DNA from 2 places in the Arthrobacter sp. NicSoilB11 genome. Region 1 is predicted to be linked to the other one. Evidence: riboswitches for the same ligand, from Rfam matches in the RefSeq annotation. Region 1 holds a riboswitch; the other holds the start of a gene.
What was found. A riboswitch is a leader RNA that binds a small molecule or an ion and turns the genes downstream of it on or off. The one in region 1 is predicted to bind glycine.

Region 1 (7,333 bases):
CGTTCTCCTCATTCACCGCCAACGCCACCAAATTAACCCACTCCTGCCAATACTTGGCATCGAACGGGCCCGCGTCCCACGCCGCATCCGTCTCCTCGACCGGGCCGCCCGCGGATTCCTTCTTCAACCGGTCGTACCAGTCAGGGGCGCGGCGGCGGACCTTCAACCCGCCCGGCAGCACCCCTTCCCGCCTCAACGAGGCGGCCACGCAGCCCTCCATCACCGACCAGATCTGCAGCAACCCCGCCCGGATCTGCTCCTCGTCCCGGGAGACTTTTTCGTTCACGAGCATCACGTCGGCGATGCCCAGCCCGGTCACCGCGCAGTGCCCCAGCAGCTCCGCCGCGGTCCGGAACGGCAGCGGCAGTTCCTGTTTGGACGCGTCCAGTTCCTGCTGCGCCGCGTCCTCCTCGCCCTCACGGACGATGAACCCGCCACCCACCGAGAAAAACGTCGCCGAATGCAGCACCTCCCCGGCCGCATCAGTGACCGTGAACGTCATCCCGTTCGTGTGCCGCGGCAACACCGTCAACGGCCGCAGCACCATATCCTTCACCCCGTACGGCAAGGCCACAGCACCGGCCAGGTTCAGCACCCCGGTCCCCGCGATCGACGCCAGCCGCTCCTCCACCTCGGCGGGCAGGATCAACTCCGGATGGAACCCCTCCAACCCCAACAAAACGGCGGTCATCGTCCCATGCCCATGACCCGTCGCCGCCAACGACCCATACAAATCAACCCGCAACCCCGCCACATCACCCAGGACACCCAGGCCCTTGAGCTCCTCAGCGAACACCGCAGCAGCCCGCATCGGCCCCACAGTATGAGACGACGAAGGCCCAATCCCGATCGAAAACAGGTCAAAGACTCCAACAGCCATAACGGGGTATTTCCTAACTAAATCTGGTTCGGTTGCCGCTCAACCCACTTCCTGTACGTCCTGTCAGCCTCGACACACCGGTCCATGCGCACCAGGGGCCGGCAGAGCCGGACCCGAAGCCGGCCACGGTGCGGTACAGGGCTTACTTTTGGCGTTTGTAGAACGGGAGGTCGACGACTTCGAATGGCTCCGCCTTGCCACGGAGGTCCACGTCGAGGGCGGTGCCGGGTGCCGAGTATTCGACGTCGACGTAGGCCATGGCGATGGGGTAGCCAAGGGTGGGCGACGGCTGGCCGGAGGTGACTTCGCCAACCGTGGCGCCGTCCTTGAGGACGGGGTAGTGCGCGCGTCCGGCGCGGCGGCCCTGGCCTTTGAGCCCAACGAGGCGGCGGCCGGAGGTGCTGCCGGCTCCGGCTTCCTTTTTGGCGGCCAGGGCGGCTTTGCCGACGAAGTCGCCTTCCTTGGAGAGCGCGACGACGGGGCCGAGGCCGGCGGCGAACGGGTCGCCCTGCAGCGACAGTTCGTTGCCGTACAGGGGCATTCCCGCTTCGAGGCGCAGGGAGTCACGGGAGGCGAGGCCTGCCGGGGTCAGTTCCCTGTCGTCGGCGACGGCGATCAGTGACTGCCACAGCGCGGGGGCATCGCCGTTGCCCACGAAGATTTCGAACCCGTCCTCACCCGTGTACCCGGTGCGCGCAAGCAGGAGTTCCTTTCCGGCGCCGCCTACCAGGAGCGGCACGCTGACGGCGGCGTAGTACTTCAGCTCAGTGACCAGTGCGTGCTGCGCGGCCGGGACCAGGCGCAGCAGGAGTTCCTGGGCCTTGGGGCCCTGGACGGCGATCAGCGACGTGCGGGCTGAGGCATCCTCCACTACAACATCGAACCCGGCGGCCCGTTCCTGCAGGGCAGCGGCCACCACGGTGGCATTGCCCGCGTTGGGGACCACCAGGAAGACGTCGGTGCCGTCCTGCGCGGCAGGGCGTCGGTAGGTGATGAGGTCGTCGACGATACCGCCGTCCTCATTGCAGATCAGCGAGTATTTTGCCTTGCCCACGGCCATGGCGGAGATCTTTCCCACCAGGGCGTAGTCCAGGAAGGCGGCGGCGCCGGGGCCGGTCACCCAGACCTCGCCCATGTGCGAGAGGTCGAACAGGCCGGCAGCCCGGCGCACGGCATGGTGTTCAGCAAGCTCCGAGCTGTACTTCAGCGGCATCTGCCACCCGCCGAAGTCCGTGAAGGAAGCTCCAAGCTTCTTGTGCTCGTCGTAAAGCGCGGTGTATTTCTCGGTCATGGCGCCGGTCCTTAGTTTTCGAAGTCTTCCAGCGGCGGGCAGGAGCAGATGAGGTTCCTGTCACCTGCGGCGCCGTCGATGCGTCCCACGGGCGGGAAGTACTTGTCCTGCTTGTGGTGGGCAGGGAACGCCGCCTGCTCCCGCGGGTAGGCGCGGTCCCAGCCAGAGCTGACGACGGCGGCCGCCGTGTGGGGTGCGCGGCGCAGGGGTGAATCCGCTACAGCAAAGTCGCCGTTGGCCACCTGGTCGATTTCCTTGCGGATGCTGATCATGGCCTCGATGAAGCGGTCGATCTCGGCCAGGTCCTCTGACTCGGTGGGCTCCACCATCAGCGTGCCCGCGACAGGGAACGAAAGGGTGGGGGCGTGGAAACCGAAGTCGATCAGCCGCTTGGCCACGTCCTCGGCCGTGACTCCCGTCTTCGCCGTGAGTTCGCGCAGGTCCAGGATGCACTCGTGCGCCACCAGCCCGCCTTCACCGGTGTAGAGGACCGGGAAGTATTCGTTCAGGCGGGACGCGACGTAGTTGGCCGCCAGCAGCGCGGACTTGGTGGCCTCGGTCAGGCCCTCACCGCCCATCAGCTTCACGTAGGCCCAGGAAATCGGCAGCACGCCGGCCGAACCGAACCGGGACGCCGAGATCGCCACACCGTGCCCGGCTTCGTGCGCCGCCTTGTTCGCGTCGCCCGGCATGAACGGTGCCAGGTGCGCCTTGGCGGCAACGGGCCCGACGCCGGGTCCCCCGCCGCCGTGCGGGATGCAGAAGGTCTTGTGCAGGTTCAGGTGGGACACGTCCCCGCCGAACTGGCCCGGCTGGGCCAGCCCTACCAGGGCGTTGAGGTTGGCGCCGTCGATGTAGACCTGGCCGCCGGCAGCATGCACAGCGTCACAGACTTCGCGGACATCCCCATCGTAGACACCGTGGGTGGAGGGGTAGGTGATCATGATGCAGGACAGGACGTCCTTGTTGGCCTCGATCTTGGCCGTCAGGTCGTCGTGGTCGATGGTGCCGTCGGCAGCCGTGGCAACCACCACCACCTTCATGCCCGCGAGCACGGCGGAGGCGGCGTTGGTGCCGTGCGCCGAGGCCGGGATCAGGCACACGTTGCGCTGCTGCTCGCCCCGGGAATGGTGGTAGCCGCGGATCGCGAGCAACCCGGCGAGCTCGCCCTGCGAGCCCGCGTTGGGCTGGATGGACACCTGGTCATACCCGGTGATCGTGGTCAGGTCCGCTTCCAGGCCGGCGATGAGTTCGCGCCAGCCTTCGGTCTGGGAGTCCGGGGCGAACGGGTGGATCGAGGCGAACTCCGGCCAGGAAATGGCTTCCATCTCGGCCGTGGCGTTCAGCTTCATGGTGCATGAACCCAGCGGGATCATGGTGCGGTCCAGCGCCAGGTCGCGGTCCGAGAGCTTGCGGATGTAACGCAGCAGCTGGGTTTCAGACCGGTGCGTGTTGAAGACCGGGTGCTGCAGGTAGTCGGAGGAACGCTCGACGGCGGCCTCCAGCCCAAAGCCCTGGACCTCGGCAACCGTGGCGCCAAAGACGTCGGCAACCTGGGCGACGATGGCCGCCGTCGTGGTTTCATCGAGGGCGATGCCTACGGTGTCGGCGTCGACGCTGCGCAGGTTGATGCCCCGCGCCTCGGCGTCGGCGATGATGCCAGCAGCCCGTCCGGGGACCCGGACCGTAAGGGTGTCGAAGAAGCTCGTGTGCAGCACCTCGACGCCGGCGGCCGCAAGCGAGGCCGCCAGGCTACGGGCGTGGCGGTGCGCCGTTTGGGCAATCGCCTTCAGTCCGTCGGGGCCGTGGTAAACGGCGTACATGGACGCAACGATGGCCAGCAGCGCCTGGGCGGTGCAGATGTTGGACGTGGCCTTCTCGCGGCGGATGTGCTGCTCGCGGGTCTGCAGGGCCAACCGGTAGGCAGGCGTGCCGGCGTCGTCCTTTGACACCCCAACCAGGCGGCCAGGCAAGGAACGCTCCAGGCCTTTGCGGACAGCCATGTAGGCGGCATGGGGGCCCCCAAAGAACAGCGGCACGCCAAAACGCTGGGCTGAGCCGACGGCAATGTCCGCGCCCTGCTCGCCCGGAGGTGTGATCAGTGTCAGGGCCAGCAGGTCCGCAGCGACCGTGACCAGCGCGCCCCGGTCCTTCGCTGCAGAGATCACCGCGGACTGGTCCCAGACGCGGCCGGAAGCGCCGGGCTGCTGCAGCACGATCCCGTTGATGTCGCCCTCGGGCAGGCCCTTGGACAGGTCGGCGACCTCCACCTCGAAGCCGAGCGCCTCCGCACGCCCCAGCACGATGGCGATGGTCTGCGGCAGCACGTCGATGTCCAGGACGGTCTTGCCGTCTGCCGCGGGCTTGGTCTTGTTGGCACGGCGCATCAGCAGCACGGCCTCGGCCACCGCCGTTGCTTCATCCAGCAGCGAAGCGTTGGCGATGGGCAGGCCCACAAGGTCCTGCACCATGGTCTGGAAGTTCAGCAGCGCCTCAAGCCGGCCCTGGGAAATCTCCGGCTGGTAGGGCGTGTAGGCGGTGTACCAGGCCGGGGATTCCAGGATGTTGCGGCGGATCACCGGCGGAGTCACGGTGTCGTAGTAGCCCTGGCCGATCAGCTGCACCGCCGTCTTGTTCTTGGCGGCAAGCTTCCGCAGTTCCGTGAGGACTTCAACCTCACTGAGGGCGTCCTGCAGGCGAAGGGCGGTGTCCTGGCGGATGACCTTGGGAACCGCGGTGTCCACAAGGGAATCGACCGAGTCGTAGCCCACGGCTTTGAGCATGGTGTCGACGTCGGCCTGGCGGCGCGCGCCGATATGGCGGTCTACGAAAGTGGTGGAGGCTGGGGTAACCGACACGAAGGAACTCCATTTACTCAGGCGGCGAAGGGTACGCCACAGCTATTCGGGTTCCTCCCCGCTCTGTATTGGACCTGAGAGTTTCCGCGTTCCCTGCCTGGGCAGGACCCGCTTGCACCGTCGGTGAGCACAACAGTCCCTACCTCTCCAAAAGAGAATAAGACTGCCTGCTGCTTTCCAGAGGTGCCTCGCCGCGGCGGTACGGGGGCCTGCGAGATTCCTGGGGAGGATTTGCTCCTACGGCGCCTGCCTGTACTTCCGGCAGAACTCTCCCGCCGCAGATCAAAGGCTATTCATTTGTTGGATCATGAAGGCCGGTGACAGCCCTCACAACTTTCTATTGTCCTACGCGGCAACCCCTCCCGGCAAATGACGGAGCTACCTGCGGAGCCGTTCCAGCGCGGCCAGGAGTTCCTCCACGTCAGCGGCCGCTCCCCCGGCCGGCGCAGGGGCCACGGACAGCATGGCGTTGAAGTACAGGCCGTCCCCCATATAGAGGACTGCCTTGGCCAGCCCAGGTCCCACATCCGCAGCAATTTCGTCCAGCCAGCGCTGCTGGATGGCCGCGAAGCGGCGCCGCGTCTCCTCGTGGGCCACCTCTGCAAGCCGGGTGGCGGCCACGATGGCACGGTCCAAAGGGGTATCCGCCCAGACCGAGGAACGGATGAAGTAGGCCGCGGCGCCTTCAGCTGCCGACGCCATGGCATCGGCATCCTCGCCCGCCAGGCCCTCCAGGCGGTCGAGCAACACGGCAATCATGGCTTCCTTGTTGGGAAAGTGGTAGAGGAGGCCGCCTTTGGATACGCCGGCCCTGCGCGCCACGGCATCGAGGGTGGCCGCCCGCTCACCCACTTCAATCAGCAGGGACTCGAAGGCGTCAAGGACCGCGTCACGGGCAACAGGCTTTCGGGGCATGCCCTCCATCATGCCCTCCCCCGTGCAGGAATAAGGAAAACCGTCGCATTTTTAAACTATACCGTCCGGACGGTATAGTTATCTCATGACCACTTCCATCGAGAGTTCTGCAACCGGGCAGGCAAGCAGCACTTCCGTGCGTCCTCCGTGGCGCGACTGGCTGGCGCTGGGGCTGCTGATGTTTCCCGTGCTGCTGGTGGCGGTGGACAACACCGCACTGACGTTCGCGCTGCCGGCCATCGCCCGGGCCCTGGAACCCACAGGCGTGCAGCTGCTGTGGATCGTTGACGCCTACCCCCTGGTGCTGGCCGGGCTGCTGGTATCAATGGGAAGCCTCGGCGACCGGATTGGGCGGCGGAGGCTGCTCATCCTTGGCAGCATCGGCTTTGCCGCGCTGTCCGTTGCGACGGCTTTTGCACCCGCGCCGGAATGGCTCATCGCCGGCCGCGCCGCCCTGGGATTCTTCGGCGCCATGCTGATGCCGTCCACCTTGTCGCTGATCCGCAACATTTTCCCCGAGCCCAATCGCCGCAGGCTGGCCGTCGCCATCTGGGCCGCCGGATTCTCCGGCGGCGCGGCCCTGGGTCCGATCTTCGGCGGCTGGCTGGTGGAGCACTTCTGGTGGGGTGCCGTCTTCCTGGTGGCGGTCCCCCTCATGGTCCCCCTGCTGGCGTTTGGACCGGCCCTCATCCCGGAATCGAAGGATCCGGCACCCGGCAAGGTGGACATCCCCAGCATCCTGCTCTCCATGCTGGTCATGGTGCCCGTTGTCTACGGGATCAAGGCAGTTGCCACCGAAGGTCCAGGGGCGGCAGGTCTGGGCGCCATCGCCTTCGGCCTGGCCATGGGGGCGGTGTTCGTGCAGCGGCAGCAGCGGCTGGCGCACCCCCTGCTGGACATGTCCCTGTTCCGGAACAGGGTGTTCAGCATGGCCATCAGCGCCAACATCCTTGCCCTGTTCTCCTTCAACGGCTTCATCCTGTTCCTCGCCCAGCACCTCCAACTCCTCGAGGGAATGACGCCGTCCGCAGCGGGCGTTGCCATGATCCCGGCACTGGCCGCCACGGTGGTGGCCGGCCTGGTGGTGGTGCCGCTGGTCCGCAAGGTCCGCCCGGGATACGTGGTGGCTGCGGGGTTGGCGTTCAGTGCCACCGGCTACACCATGGTGGCATTCGGGAATCACGACGGCGGCCCCTCGCTGCTGCTGGCAGCCCTGCTGGTCCTTGCACTGGGCGTGGGTACGGCCGAAACCATCTCCAACGACCTCATCCTCGGGTCCGCGCCGCCGGAGAAGTCAGGCGCTGCCGCGGCAATCTCCGAGACCGGCTACGAGGTGGGGTCGCTGCTGGGCACGGCGGTACTGGGCTCCATCCTGACGGCGTCCTACCA
Region 2 (7,333 bases), 360 kb from region 1:
GGCAGGCGTGCCGGCGTTGTCCTTGGAGACGCCCACGATCCTGCCCGGGAGGGTACGTTCCATTCCCTTTTGGACGGCCATGTAGGCGGCATGGGGGCCGCCGAAGAACAGCGGCACGCCAAAACGCTGGGTGGAGCCGACGGCAATGTCCGCGCCCTGCTCGCCCGGAGGTGTGATCAGTGTCAGGGCCAGCAGGTCCGCAGCCACGGTGACCAGCGCGCCCCGGTCCTTGGCAGCGGCGATCACGGCGGATTGGTCCCACACGCGGCCGGAGACCCCGGGCTGCTGCAGCACGACGCCGTTGATGTCGCCGTCGGGCAGGCCCTTGGACAGGTCGGCGACCTCCACCTCGAAGCCGAGCGCCTCCGCCCGGCCCAGCACGATGGCGATGGTCTGGGGGAGGCAGTCGGCGTCGAGCACCGTCTTGCCGTCCTTCGCGGGCTTGGTCTTGTTGGCGCGGCGCATCAGCAGCACGGCCTCGGCCACGGCCGTTGCCTCGTCCAGCAAGGAAGCGTTGGCTACCGGGAGCGCCGTCAGGTCCTGCACCATGGTCTGGAAGTTCAGCAGCGCCTCAAGCCGGCCCTGGGAAATCTCCGGCTGGTAGGGCGTGTAGGCGGTGTACCAGGCCGGGGATTCCAGGATGTTGCGGCGGATCACCGGTGGAGTCACGGTGTCGTAGTAGCCCTGGCCGATCATCTGGACTGCCGTCTTGTTCTTGGCGGCAAGCTTCCGCAGTTCCGTGAGGACTTCAACCTCGCTGAGGGCGTCGGTCAGCTTGAGCGCAGTTTCCTGGCGGATGGGCGCGGGGACGGCCACGTCAACCAGGCCATCCAGGCTGTCGTAGCCGATGGCCTTGAGCATGGTGTCGATGTCGGCCTGGCGGCGCGCGCCGATATGGCGGTCAACAAACGATGTTGGATGCGAATGAATCGTCATGAGGAACTCCAGATCTGGCCGGCCGAAGGTGGCACGGCGTGGGATGGGTTCCTCCCCGCTCTGTATTGGACCTGAGAGATTCCGCGTTGCCTGCTGTTGGCAGGGGACCGCTTGCACCGTCGGTGAACCAGGCAGAAGCCTGATTGCTTTCCAGAGTCGCCTCGCCGTGACGGTACGGGGGCCTGAGAGATTCCTGGGGAGGATTTGCTCCTACGGCGCCTGACCGGTGTTTCGCCGGGAGGACTCTCCCGTCACAGCTCGAAAGGCTTATTCAAATGTGGGTGATTCGGCTCACAAGGTACCGGGATAGACCCGTCCGTGGCAAATCGGGCGGCTTCCGTGCGGGGCTCGAGGGGCACGTGACGCCGTTCTTCCCCGCTTGTGTCGGGAGGGGTTTGACATTCGATCGTGACGGACACCACACTGAACCCCGGGAATGGCGCCGCCGGTGGCTGGCTCAGCGTATCCGGAGCAGCCCACCAGTCGGTGCCTGTCCCATTGCATGACCGGCCGTGGCCCAAAAAGCCTGCGGCTTCCAACTGAATACGCCTTCGACCTGCGGCGGGAGAGCCCTGCCGGGTACATCCAGCAGGCGCCGTAGGAGCAAACCCTCCCCAGGAAACTCTCAGGCCCACGTACCGCCGCGGACAGGCAACTCTGGAAAGCAGCCGGGCATGACCCTGGCTCACCGGCGGTGCAAGCGGCTTTTGCTGCGGAAACTCTCAGGTCCACTACAGAGCGGGGAGGAACCAAATCTTTTGCGGCACCCAAAAGCCGCTTTATCGATGGAGTTCCTCATGGCGATTCATCCCCCCACGTCCAACGGCGAACCAGCCCGCAGCCAAGGCGCTGCCACGGCAGCCCGCAGCGAGCCTCCCCACCTGGAGCGGCAGCTCACCAACCGGCATATCCAGCTCATCGCCATCGGCGGCGCGATCGGCACGGGCCTGTTCATGGGTTCCGGCAAGACCATCTCCGCGGCCGGCCCATCCGTGATCTTCGTATACATGATCATCGGCTTTATGCTTTTCTTCGTCATGCGGGCCATGGGTGAACTGCTGCTCAGCAACCTGAACTACAAGTCCTTCAGTGATTTCGCCGCCGATCTCCTGGGGCCGTGGGCCGGATTCTTCACCGGCTGGACGTACTGGTTCTGCTGGGTGATCACCGGAATCGCGGACGTCATCGCCATTGCAGGGTACTCAAAGGAACTTTGGCCGGCGCTGCCACTTTGGATCCCGGGCCTGGCCACGGTGGGCATCCTGCTCCTGCTGAACCTCGCCACCGTCAAGGCGTTCGGCGAGACCGAGTTCTGGTTCGCCCTCATCAAGATCGTCGCCATCGCAGCCCTGATCATCGTGGGACTCTTCATGATCTTCACCGGTTTCCAGAGCGACGCGGGCACCGCAAGCTTCACCAACCTGTGGAGCCATGGCGGGTTCTTCCCCAATGAGTTCATGGGCTTCGTGGCCGGATTCCAGATCGCAGTCTTCGCCTTCGTAGGCATCGAACTGGTGGGAACCACCGCCGCCGAGGCCAAGAACCCCGAGCGCACGCTGCCCAAGGCCATCAACGCCATCCCCGTCCGCGTGCTGCTCTTCTATGTCGGTGCGCTGGTCATCCTGATGGCGGTCACCCCGTGGACCCAGTTCGCCGCCGGCCACAGCCCCTTTATCGGGATGTTCTCCCTGGCCGGCCTCGGCGCCGCGGCCACGGTGGTCAACCTGGTGGTCCTGACTTCGGCGATGTCCTCCGCGAACTCCGGCATCTACTCCACGTCCCGCATGGTCTTCGGCCTGGCCCAGGAAGGCGATGCCCCCGGTATCTTCAGCCGGCTCTCCACGAGGAAGGTGCCCAGCAACGCGCTGTTCCTGTCCTGCGTCCTGCTGCTGTCCGGCGTCGTACTCATGTATGCCGGCCAGGATGTTGGCATGGCCTTTGAAATGGTGACCACCGTGTCTGCGGTCTGCTTCGTCTTCGTCTGGTCGATCATCCTCGCCAGCTACATCTCCTTCCGGCGCCGCCGGCCGCACCTGCATGCGGCGTCGAAGTTCAAGATGCCCGGTGGCATTCCCGCCGTGTGGGTGGTGTACGCATTCTTCGCCTTCGTCCTTTGGGCCCTTACCACCCAGCCCGACACTCTCGTTGCACTGCTGGTAACCCCCATCTGGTTCGTCATCCTGGGCGTGGCTTGGGCCATTCTGCGGCGCCGTCCCGCCCACCTGGCCCGCTTCGAGGTCTTCCGTGCCGAGCTTCAGGCAGACCAGGCCACTGCCGCGCGCAGCGGCGGCCAGGACGCCGGGGCGGCGGGGCGCGAGGTCCAGCAGGCCGGGAAGTAACGTCCGACGGCGGGTTGCAGCGGCGGCGGTGAGGTGCAGGTACCGCATCCTGCCGCCGCAGCCCGCCGGACGAAGCCACGGCCCGGAAGTTAAGCATGCTTAGTGTCTATCCACATAGGATGGAAAGGCACGGCAGCCTAGCCGCTGCAGGTCGATTTGAATGAAGGTGACCATGGCCCGGCGCAGCAACCCCGCAGTACGCATCGCACAGGAAACCGCCCACAACGCAATGTTTGACGCCGAGGGCAAGCCCAAGCCCGGCGTCCACAACATGCTCCTGAAAGCAGTGCAGATCCAGCGGCCCCTGGTGGTTGGCTACATCCGCAGGCTCCAGAAGAGGCATCCGCGGGCGACGGCCGCGCAGCTGGCGGACATCGCAGAGCGCGACTACCTGCGGGCTGTTGCCGGAGGGGGAGCCCTGGTGGGTGCCACCGCCGTCGTCCCCGGCGTTGGAACCGTGGCGTCGCTGGGACTTTCCGCAGCCGCCACCGTTGGCTTCCTGGAAGCCACAGCCCTGTACGCAACTTCGCTGGCTGAACTGCACGGCATCCGTCTGACCAACCCGGAAAAGGCCGGCACCATGGTCATGGCCATCATGCTCGGCGAGGAGGGCACCGCCCTGCTGGGCACGCTCAGCGGCCAGGCATCCGGCGGCGCCACCAACACCTGGGGCAACGCGCTGTCCAAATCCATGGTGGTGCCGGGTTTCGGCAGCGTCCGGAAGAGGATCCAGCATGCCTTCCTCAAGAACCTGCTCAAGCGCCAAGGGACTGCCTTGTTCGGGCGGGCCCTCCCGTTCGGCATAGGGGCCGTTGTCGGCGGAGCCGGTAACCTCGTGATGGGCCGTGCGGTGGCCAAGAATGCCCGGGAGGCGTTCGGGCCGATGCCGGACACCATTCCCGGGGAGCTGACTTCCGCTGCCGGGCCGGACAACCTGACGCTGGAAGGCAACATCATTGGATCTCAACGCTGACGTAGGCCAATCATTCGGCTCCTGGACCGCGGGAGGCGATCCGGCGATGCTCCAGCTGGCAACCAGCGCCAACGTAGCCTGTGGCCTCCACGCGGGGGATCCCGTCACCATGCTCGACAGCTGCAGGGCCGCGTACGAACTTGATGTCACCGTCGGTGCGCACCTGGGCTACCGGGACCTGGCCGGCTACGGGCGCCGCATGCTTGGCATGAGCTTCGACGAGCTCTTCGGGGACGTGCTGTACCAGCTGGGCGCGCTCGACGGGGTTGCGCATGCCGTGGGCGCCTCCGTGGACTATGTGAAGGCGCATGGAGCGCTGTACGACACCACGATCCATGACGCCGAGCAGGCCTCCGCCGTAGTGGCTGCGGTCAACGCCTACGATCCAGGCCTTCCGTTCCTGGGCTTCCCGGGCTCGGAGCTGCTGAAGCAGGCCAAGGAAGCCGGGCACCCGGTGTTCGTTGAGGCTTTCGCCGACCGTGCCTACCTCGCCGACGGCAGCCTGGTGCCGCTCTCCGAGGACGATGCCGTCCTGTACGACGTCGATGCGGTGGTCGAACGGGCCGTCCGCCTGGCCACGCAAGGCGAAGTGGTTGCCGTGGACGGATCCGTAATTGCGGTACGGCCCGACTCCCTGTGCATTCACGGTGGGACCCCTGACGCCGTAGAAATGGCGGCCCGGATCAGGGCAGGACTTCAGGACGCAGGCGTCGGGTTGGAGTCCTTCGCGTAGGAGCCTGCAGCCGTACGGCGGGCCGACTTCTTTCCAACAATTCCAGCGTCACTCCAGCCCTCCGTGCCGCCGTCGTACGCCTTATCGACACGCACATTCCTTTTCGCACCCCAAATATCCCCAGCGAAAAGGAAGATGCGCAGCGCCAAGATGAATCTGCAGCGAAAAGGAAGATGCGCAGCGCCAAGTCCACCCGGGACCTACAGCAGCGGAAAACTACCCAAAGATCAGCTGTGCCACCGTGAAAATCCCCAGCCCGGCCAGGGACCCCACCACGGTGCCGTTGATGCGGATGAACTGCAGGTCCTTACCCACCTGGAGCTCGATCTTCTGCGAGGTTTCCTCGGCATCCCACCGAGCCACGGTGTCCGTAATAACGCCTGCGATGTCCGAACGGTAGGTGCGGACCAGGTACCCGGCGGCGTCACCGATCCATGCGTTGACCTTCCCGGCCAGTTCGGGGTCGTCCACGAGCCGTGACCCAAAATCGCGCACCGCAGCCTTGAACTTGATGGTGAGTTCGCTGTCCGGATCATCCACGGCGCCCAGCAGCGCGTTCTTGACCGTTCCCCAGGTCCGCGAGGCCAGTTCGCGCACTTCGGGGTCGCCCAGGACCTGCGCCTTGATGTCTTCCGCGCGCGCAATCATCGCGGGGTCATGCTGCAGGTCCTGTGCCAGGTCGTTGAGGTACTTGTCGATTGACTGCCGCACCTGGTGGCGGGGGTCAGCCTGGACGGCACGGACGAACTTCAGGATCTCGATATAGACCTTGTCGCCCACCAGTCCGTCCACGAACTGCGGAACCCACGTGGGGGAGCGGTCGGACACCAGGCGGGTGACGGTTTCGTGGTTATCGTCCACCCAGTCCGCCGCGCGGTCCACCAGCAGGTCCACCAGCGTGTGATGGTGCCCGTCATGGAAGATGCGCTCCGCCAGCCTGCCCACGGGAGGTCCCCACGGCGGGGTGAGCAGATGCTTGCGCACCATGCCCTCGATGACGGCCTGGACGTCGTCGTCATTCAAAACCTTGAAGGCGCCGCGGATAACGGCAGCTCCCTCCTTGGCCACGCGTTCGGCACCACCAGGGCCAGCCAGCCAAACGCCGGCCCGGCGCGCGATGTTGACGCTGGCCAGCTTCTCCTGGACCACCTGCTCGGAGAGGAAATTGGTCTCCACGAACTCGCCCAGCGAGGCCCCGATCTGGTCCTTCCGGCGGGGAATGATGGCGGTGTGGGGAATCTTGATGCCCATGGGGTACTTGAACAGGGCCGTCACGGCGAACCAGTCGGCCAGCGCGCCCACCATTCCGCCCTCGGCCGCCGCGCGCACATACTGCAGCCACGGGTAGTCCTTCTGCAGCGCGAACGCAAAGACAAAAATCACGGCCATGGCGATCAGCAGGCTCAGCGCCAGCAGCTTCATCTTCCGCAGCGCTGCCGCTTTCTCGGCGTCGCCGGCACCGGGCTGGCGGCTTACGACGGCGCCTGCCGCCATAGTGCCAGGGCGCACCTGCTGCGCGGCCTCGGCGGGGGAATCCTGCGTGGTTGGCCCAGTAGTTGCCTCAGAGTTCACCTGCATGTGCCAAGCCTAGCCCCGAAGGCGGGGGCCGGTCGGCTACCGTGTGTCCATGACAATTGACGAGTCAGTGCCGCAGCGGCCGCTGGTCTTTGCCCATCGTGGTTCCAGCGGCGCATACGCCGAACACACCCGGGCCGCCTACCTGCAGGCATTGGCTGACGGGGCCGACGGGGTGGAGTGCGACGTCCACCTCACCCGGGACCAGCACCTGGTCCTGCTCCATGACGCCAACCTGGACCGGACGTCGGACGGGACCGGGCCGGTGGCTGAACGGACCCTGCGCGAGCTGCACCAGCTGGACTTCTCATCCTGGAAGGGGGTCCGCATTCCCGAAGAGTATGGAGCACGTTCGGAACAGCTGCTGACCCTCCCGGAGCTGCTGGACATCCTCCGCGGGGCGGGCCGCCCGGTGAAACTCGCCATCGAGCTCAAGCATCCCAGTCCCTACCAGCTCAAACTGGAGGACCGCGTGCTGGAGGTGCTCCGCAGCGAGGGCTGGGACCCGCAAAGCTCCACCGTGGACAACGTGGCCGTGACCTTCATGAGCTTCAGCCCGGACTCGGTCCGCCACCTGCTCCAGTCCGTCCCGCCGCAATACATCTGCCAACTGGTGGACGACCTCACCATCCATGAGATCCGCGGCGGGCTGGGCCTGGGCCTCATTACGGGGAGCGCCGTCGCCAACCTCATGAAGGCCACCCAGCTGGAGGGTGAACGGATCCTGGACGACCGGGAAGTAGGAATGGCCGGCCCCGGCATCGACTACGTCAGGGA

Region 2: another riboswitch for glycine. It lies ahead of cycA (D-serine/D-alanine/glycine transporter); the one in region 1 lies ahead of gcvP (aminomethyl-transferring glycine dehydrogenase).

What each region holds. Positions count from the first base shown of each region.
Region 1 covers NZ_AP024657.1:844,730-852,062, reverse strand. The annotation lists gene LDO14_RS04030 (L-serine ammonia-lyase) at 1-880, opposite strand, end outside; gene gcvT (glycine cleavage system aminomethyltransferase GcvT) at 1,023-2,171, opposite strand; gene gcvP (aminomethyl-transferring glycine dehydrogenase) at 2,183-5,029, opposite strand; glycine riboswitch at 5,083-5,190, opposite strand; glycine riboswitch at 5,217-5,314, opposite strand; gene LDO14_RS04015 (TetR/AcrR family transcriptional regulator) at 5,408-5,944, opposite strand; gene LDO14_RS04010 (MFS transporter) at 6,030-7,333, shown strand, end outside.
Region 2 covers NZ_AP024657.1:480,104-487,436, forward strand. The annotation lists gene gcvP (aminomethyl-transferring glycine dehydrogenase) at 1-936, opposite strand, end outside; glycine riboswitch at 1,097-1,197, opposite strand; glycine riboswitch at 1,489-1,587, shown strand; gene cycA (D-serine/D-alanine/glycine transporter) at 1,734-3,275, shown strand; gene LDO14_RS02320 (hypothetical protein) at 3,448-4,248, shown strand; gene LDO14_RS02325 (5-oxoprolinase subunit PxpA) at 4,232-4,981, shown strand; gene LDO14_RS02330 (DUF445 domain-containing protein) at 5,198-6,559, opposite strand; gene LDO14_RS02335 (glycerophosphodiester phosphodiesterase family protein) at 6,609-7,333, shown strand, end outside.